3 regions of the Streptomyces sp. SX-6 genome follow, and region 2 is predicted to be linked to each of the others. Evidence: riboswitches for the same ligand, from Rfam matches in the RefSeq annotation. Region 2 holds a riboswitch; each other region holds the start of a gene.
The links. A riboswitch is a leader RNA that binds a small molecule or an ion and turns the genes downstream of it on or off. The one in region 2 is predicted to bind cobalamin.
Positions count from the first base shown of each region.

Region 1: another riboswitch for cobalamin. It lies ahead of metE (5-methyltetrahydropteroyltriglutamate--homocysteine S-methyltransferase); the one in region 2 lies ahead of ACV530_RS03580 (CoA-acylating methylmalonate-semialdehyde dehydrogenase).
Region 3: another riboswitch for cobalamin. It lies ahead of ACV530_RS33045 (ABC transporter substrate-binding protein); the one in region 2 lies ahead of ACV530_RS03580 (CoA-acylating methylmalonate-semialdehyde dehydrogenase).

Region 1 is NZ_JBTHHU010000026.1:102,239-104,493, reverse strand. Features, by position in the region: gene metE (5-methyltetrahydropteroyltriglutamate--homocysteine S-methyltransferase) at 1-863, opposite strand, end outside; cobalamin riboswitch at 996-1,208, opposite strand; gene nirD (nitrite reductase small subunit NirD) at 1,239-2,255, opposite strand, start outside.
Region 2 is NZ_JBTHHU010000002.1:321,934-324,188, reverse strand. Features, by position in the region: gene ACV530_RS03580 (CoA-acylating methylmalonate-semialdehyde dehydrogenase) at 1-1,048, opposite strand, end outside; cobalamin riboswitch at 1,274-1,444, opposite strand; gene ACV530_RS03575 (phophatidylserine decarboxylase associated domain-containing protein) at 1,638-2,255, shown strand, end outside.
Region 3 is NZ_JBTHHU010000044.1:10,412-12,666, reverse strand. Features, by position in the region: gene ACV530_RS33050 (FecCD family ABC transporter permease) at 1-391, opposite strand, end outside; gene ACV530_RS33045 (ABC transporter substrate-binding protein) at 388-1,377, opposite strand; cobalamin riboswitch at 1,416-1,613, opposite strand; gene ACV530_RS33040 ((2Fe-2S)-binding protein) at 1,637-2,255, shown strand, end outside.

The DNA.
Region 1 (2,255 bases), on a different contig from region 2:
GCGGCGAGGTCGTCGAGGTTGGCGGCGGCGCGGCCGGTGAAGTCGAGGGCGAGCCCGTCGACGGGGGCCTTGGCCAGGACGGGCAGTGCCTCGCCGAGCCGGTCGAAGTAGGAGGCGACCAGGAGCTGAGGGCGGTCGGTGAGGGCGCCGAGTTCACGGTAGGCGCGGGCTGCGGCGTTCAGTTCGGCCGGGGTGCGGTCCTGGACGAGGGCGGGCTCGTCGAGCTGCACCCACGTGGCGCCGGCGGCCCGCAGGTCGGCGAGCACCTCGGCGTAGACGGGCAGCAGCCGGTCCAGCAGGGTCAACGGGTCGAAGCCGGGCGCCACTTCGGGGGCGGGCTTGGCGAGCAGGAGGTAGGTGACCGGGCCGACGAGCACGGGGCGTCCGGTGAGACCTAGGGCGAGGGCCTCCTTCAGCTCCCCGACCTGCTTGCGGGAGTCGGCGGCGAAGACGGTGCCGGGGCCCAGTTCCGGCACGAGGTAGTGGTAGTTGGTGTCGAACCACTTGGTCATTTCGAGCGGCGCCGCGTCCTTGGTCCCGCGCGCCATCGCGAAGTAGCCGTCCAGGGCGTCCGCTTCGACGGCGGCCCGGTGGCGGGCGGGGATGGCGCCGACCATGACGCTGGTGTCGAGGACGTGGTCGTAGTACGAGAAGTCGCCGGTCGGGACCTCGTGGATCCCGGTGGCGGCGAGGCCGCGCCAGGTGGCGGCCCGCAGTCGGGCGGCGGTCCGCCGCAGCCCGTCGGCGTCCGCCCGGCCCTTCCAGTAGCCCTCGACGGCCTTCTTCAGTTCCCGGTCGGGGCCCTGACGGGGATAGCCGTACACGGTGGCCCGTGCTGCCGCGGCCGCGGTCTTGCGGGTCATGGAACTCTCCTTCGCGAGTTGCCCAGGAGGCCCGGGGACGACCGGGGGCGCGAAGGGTACGGCTGACACCGCACACCGCGGTGCTGCGCGCGCCGACCCGCCCTCGAGGTCACCGGACCTTCCGTGCGCACTGGTCGCGCACGGGCAGCGGCAGGTCTTCGGACTCGCGGGCGCGTGCATGGCGCACACCTACTGACCGTCGCTTCCCGGTCCCTACGGGCCCAGTGCTCATGACGGCGGTCGTTCCCGCTCACCGCTGCGGGGCAGTTCCGGATTCCCACCGGATTCCCTCTTGCGACGCGCCTGCCTGGCGGGCAGGGCGAACCAGCTGCACCGGTCAGCCTAGGTGCTGACCGGTGCGCGGAACAGCCCTGTTCACCTGCCGGACACACCGGAGCCGCGGCGGACGGCCAGGGTGAGGAGGGCGCAGACGGCATAGAAGGCGAGGAAGGCGACGTACGCCGCTTCGCCGTTGCCGGTGGCGAGGAAGGACTGGCGGAAGGCGATGTTGACCAGCAGGCCGCCGAGGGCGCCGACGGCGCCCGCGAGGCCGATCAGGGCGGCGGCCCGCCGCTCGGCCGCGGCATGTGCCGCGGCCGGGTCCGTGCCCGCCTGGGCCGCGGCCAGCGCCTTGGCGTGGTGGAGGGCGGGGATCATGCGGTAGACGGAGCCGTTGCCGATGCCGCTGAGGACGAACAGCGCGACGAAGCCCGCGAAGAAGACGGCGACCAGGCCCTGTTGGGCGGCGACGAGGATCAGCGCGGCGGAGACCGCCATGGCCCCGAAGACGGCGACGGTCACCCGGGCACCGCCGTGCCGGTCGGCCCACGCGCCGCCCAGCGGGCGGGAGAGCGAGCCGAGCAGCGGGCCGAGGAAGGTGAGGTAGGCGGCCTTGACCGGGGTGTCGAACTGGTCCTGGAACTGCACCTGGAGGACCTGCCCGAAGGCGAAGCCGAAGCCGATGAACGAGCCGAACGTGCCGAGGTAGAGCACCGAGAGCAGCCAGGTGTGGCCGTCGCGGGTGATCTCGCGCAGGGCCGGATGCCGGTGGCGGACCGGCAGGTTGTCCATCCACCGCGCCGCGGCGACGACGGTGAGCGCGATCAGCGGGATGTAGCACAGCGGCAGCAGCCGGGGGTGGCCCGCACCCGCGGTGGCGAGGACGAGGAGGCCGACGAGCTGGACCGCCGGCACGCCGAGGTTGCCGCCGCCCGCGTTGATGCCCAGCGCCCGGCCCTTGAGGCGCTGCGGGTAGAAGGCGTTGATGTTGGCCATGGACGAGGCGAAGTTGCCTCCGCCGACCCCGGCCACGGCGGCGGTGACCAGCAGCGTGGTGTACGAGACGCCGGGCCGCAGCACGACGGCCAGGAACACGGTGGGCAGCAGCAGGAG
Region 2 (2,255 bases):
CGACGAGTTCGGCGCCCTCCTCGGTGCCGATGTCCACATAGCGGCGTACGCGGTCGAGCGCGTCGCGGCTCACCAGCGGCCCGAAGTCGGCCCCGGGGTCGTCGGAGCGGCCGATGCGCAGCGCGCCGATGCGCTCCTTGAGCTTGGCGACCAGGGCGTTCGCCGTCTCCTCGCCGACGGGCACGGCGACCGAGATGGCCATGCAGCGCTCGCCCGCGGAGCCGTAGCCGGCGCCGATGAGGGCGTCCGCGGCCTGGTCGAGGTCGGCGTCCGGCATCACGATCATGTGGTTCTTGGCGCCGCCGAAGCACTGGGCGCGCTTGCCGTGCGCGGCGGCGGTGGCGTAGATGTGCGCGGCGATCGGGGTGGAGCCGACGAAGCCGACGGCCTGGACGCGCGGGTCCTCCAGCAGCGTGTCGACCGCTTCCTTGCCGCCGTTGACGACGTTGAGCACACCCGCCGGCAGCCCGGCCTCGAGGAAGAGCTCCGCGAGCCGCAGGGGCACGGACGGGTCGCGCTCGGACGGCTTGAGGATGAACGCGTTGCCGCAGGCGATCGCGGGCGCGGCCTTCCACAGCGGGATCATCGCGGGGAAGTTGAACGGGGTGATCCCCGCCACGACGCCCAGCGGCGCCCGCAGCGAGTGGACGTCGATGCCCGTGCCCGCGTTGTCGGTGAACTCGCCCTTGAGCAGGTGCGGAATGCCGGCGGCGAACTCGACGACCTCGAGCCCGCGCTGGAGGTCGCCGTGCGCGTCGGCGACCGTCTTGCCGTGCTCGGCGGACAACATCCGGGCCAGGGAGTCCCGTTCGCCCTCCACGAGCTGGAGGAACTTCATCAGGACGCGGGCCCGGCGCTGCGGGTTCCACGCGGCCCACTCGGCCTGCGCCTTCACCGCGTCGTCGATCGCGGCTGTGGTCTCGTCGCGCCCCGCCAGGGGCACCCTCGCCTGCACCGCGCCGGTGTTGGGGTCGTGGACATCGCCGAACAGCCCCGATGTTCCGGATATGTGCTTGCCGCCGATGAAATGGGTGAGTTCACGAACCATGAACAGCTTGCTCCCGTCAGGTGGGATCCGGGGATGGCACGGCAGGCCCGGCGGCGTCACCGGGTACGGTGCGCGCGCACGGAACAGCCGCGGGACGCGAAGGCGGGCGATTCGCCGGAGAGTTCCGGAGAGTTATGGACGCACGGACGTTCCCGTGCGTTCCGGAGGATCGCCGCGGTCGTGGGTGAGGACCGGTGCCATGCGTGTCTGCTCCATCCTCGTGGAAACACGGAACATGCCGCGGCCGGTATCCTGACTCCCGGATCACCGCATGCCGCCAGCCTTCCCGACGCGACGCGTCAGTGGCGTGCGCGCAACGGCACACTCCCCGGTCACAGTGGCGGGACCGTTCCGGATTCGCACCGGCTTCCCTGCACCGCGGGCCTTGGTCACGAACATATAGTTGGACGTCCTAGTAAGTCCACCCCCTGCCGGCCCCGGCCCCGGCCCCGGCCCCGACCCCAGCCCCTGACGCCGGCAGGCCGGATCCGGCCGTACCCGGAAATGGCTGGATCGCGGAAGTGCCGAAGGGTGCCGGGGCTTGGGAGGATGCGACCCGCTGTCGACGCGACCAGTGAGGGGAACGGCCATGACCGCTGTCATCACGCCTCAGGAACTCCACGCGCGCTACCAGAACACGTTCGGCCGGGCGGGCGGATATCTGCCGCGGAACCCGCTCGCCATCGACGAATTCCAGAAGAGCCTCGCCCAGCGCGCGGCGGACCTCAAGGAAGAACTCCACCCGGCCGTACAGGAGATGGCCGAGCTCATCCACTCCGACGGCATCGTCCGGAAGTACGTGTCCGAGATGATTGCCCAGGTCCCGGACGCGCACCGGCACATCGCCGACCTCGACGCGTTCGTCCAGTACCTCAACGTCGTCGTCAAATGGGCACCCTCGTACGACCGCGACCCGATGAAGCTGATATCCCTGCCGATGTCCGCACTCGTCGGCTACATGCGGCTGACACCGTCGGGCAATGTCGCCTTCCGCCTCCCGCAGTTCAACGACAAGCTCCGGGTGATCCTCCGGGCGTGGTGTCAGTATCTGGACAGCCCGGAGAGCGCGCATGTGCTGAACACCCGGAACTGGTTCTCGCAGCCGGCCGTCGAGCTCAACAAGCTCTACGAATACGAGTGCTGGGACCACCGGACGGAGGAGCACTGGGGCTTCACGTCGTACAACGACTTCTTCCACCGCCCGGTC
Region 3 (2,255 bases), on a different contig from region 2:
CGGCGGACAGCGAGTACGTCCCGAACAGGGTGACCCCGGAGACGACCACCAGCACCGCGCCGACGCTCGCCCCGGAGGAGACGCCGAGCAGCGCCGGTTCCGCGAGCGGATTGCGGACGAGGGCCTGGAGCGCCATGCCGCAGACGGACAGCCCCGCCCCCACGGTGCCGCCGAGCAGCACCCTGGGCAGCCGGACGTCCGTCACGATGGTTTCCCGGACCTGCGGCCAGTCGCCACCGCCCGACGACGGTACGAGCCGGTGCCACAGGATCTGCCAGACCTGTCCGGGCGGCACCGTGACCGAGCCCAGTGCGACGCCGAACGTGACCACCGCGCACAGCAGGACGAGCAGCCCCGCCACCACCGACCAGTACCGGGTGTTCCGGGTCACCGGAAGGACTCCGGGTGCAGCTGCCGGGCCAGCGACTCGACCGCCGCGGGCACCCGTACGCCCAACACCGTGGAGGAGAGCGGGAGTACGACGAAGCGCCGGTCGCGGATCGCGGGCACGTCCTTGAGCGCCGGGTTCGACAGCAGGAAGGACTTCTTGGCCTCGACGGACTGATCCCCGTAGTCGTAGATCACGACAACCTCGGGGGCCCGCTGGGCGACCTGCTCGAACGACACGTTGCCGAAGCGCTTGTCGAGGTCGGCGAAGACGTTTCTGCCACCGGCCAGTTCGAGGATCTCGTTGCCGATGCCCGCGCCGCCGGCGGTGAACGCGGTCTGCTCGCCGCTGTCGTAGACGAAGGCCTTCACCGGTTTCGCCTGGGCGAGGCGGGACTTCACCCGGTCCAGGGTGGTGTGCATCGAGGCGACCAGCGCCTTGGCCCGGCCCTCCGCCCCGAAGATCCGGCCGACGGTCAGGATCTCCTGGTCGTCGGTGGCCGTGGTCACGCGGCCGGAGGGGCAGTTCTCGATGCTGAGGTGGGTGTTGACGCCGCTCTTGGCGAGCGCGGCACGGCCGCGTCCCTGCGACTCGTCGAAGGCGCTGCCGAACCCGGCGTAGACGAAGTCGGGTTCGGCGGAGAGCAGAGTCTCCTGGGAGGGATACTGCTTGGCGAGCACCTTGACCGAGTCATAGGCGGCCCGGTACTCGGGCAGTACGGCGTCGTCGAGGTAGGCGGTGCCCACCATGGACTTCTGCAGGCCCAGCGCCAGCATGATCTCGGTGGCGTGCTGGTTGAGCGCCACCGCACGGGTGGGCGGGTGCTGATAGGTGGTGGTGACACCGCAGTTGCGCACGGTGTAGGGGAAGCCTTCGGCGGTGTCCGTGTCCGCCGAATCGGTCCTGGGCGCGGCCGAGCCGCAGCCGGCGACGAGCAGCAGACAGACGGCTGCCGCCAGGCCGGGAAGCATGCGTATGCGAATGCGCATGGTGCTGTGTGGGTCCTCTCACCGGAACCGGGCCGGGGGTCGGGGCATGGCAAGCGGGCCAGTCTCCTGACTCCCGGATCAGCACTCCCCTCGGCCTTCCCGCCTTGCGGCCGTGGCCTTCGTCGAGGTTCGCTCCCCGGTCACAGTGGCGCGACCGTGCCGGAATTGCACCGGCTTCCTGGCATCCACGGACATCTTAAAGGGATGTTCAAATGGCCCTGTGACAGGCTCTCAACCGATGCCGTATTCCCTGGCCGACTTGGCCGACTTGAGGCGCTTCTTCAGCGTCAGTACCGGTCCACCGCCCCACGACGCCCGCCCCTGGGCCGATTTGGCAACCGACCGCAGCGCGCTCGCCGGCCGTGTCGACGGTGTCGCGCGACGCCTCGCCCTGACGGAGCGGCGGGTGGCCGCCTCCGTGATGTTCCAGGGCCTGGCGGCCCGGGTCTGGTCCCCGCTGATCGGCGCGCACCTGTGCCACGGGCTGCTGCTCGACCTGCCGGGCGGGGAGTTGTACTGGCTGCCCGCACCGGGCGGTGCGGTGCCGTTGCACCTGGCCCGGCCCGCGGGGCACTGGAAGGCGGCTTCGCCGGAGGAGGTGTACGCGCAAGGGCATGCGCTGCTGGAGCCGGTCGCGGACGCGTTGCGCGAACTCCTGCCGATCTCCCCGAAGGTCCTGTGGGGCAACTCGGCCTCCACGGTGGCGGAAGCACTCGATGCCGTCGCAGCGGCCCACCCCGAACGGGCGGCACACGCGCAGGCCCTGGGCCGCGAGCTGACGGGCCTCGGCAGCCACCACGGCCTGGCCGAGTGGCCCGGATCGGCCTTCCGGCGGCGCAGTTGCTGCCTCTACCACCGCAAGCCCGGCGCCGCGCCGT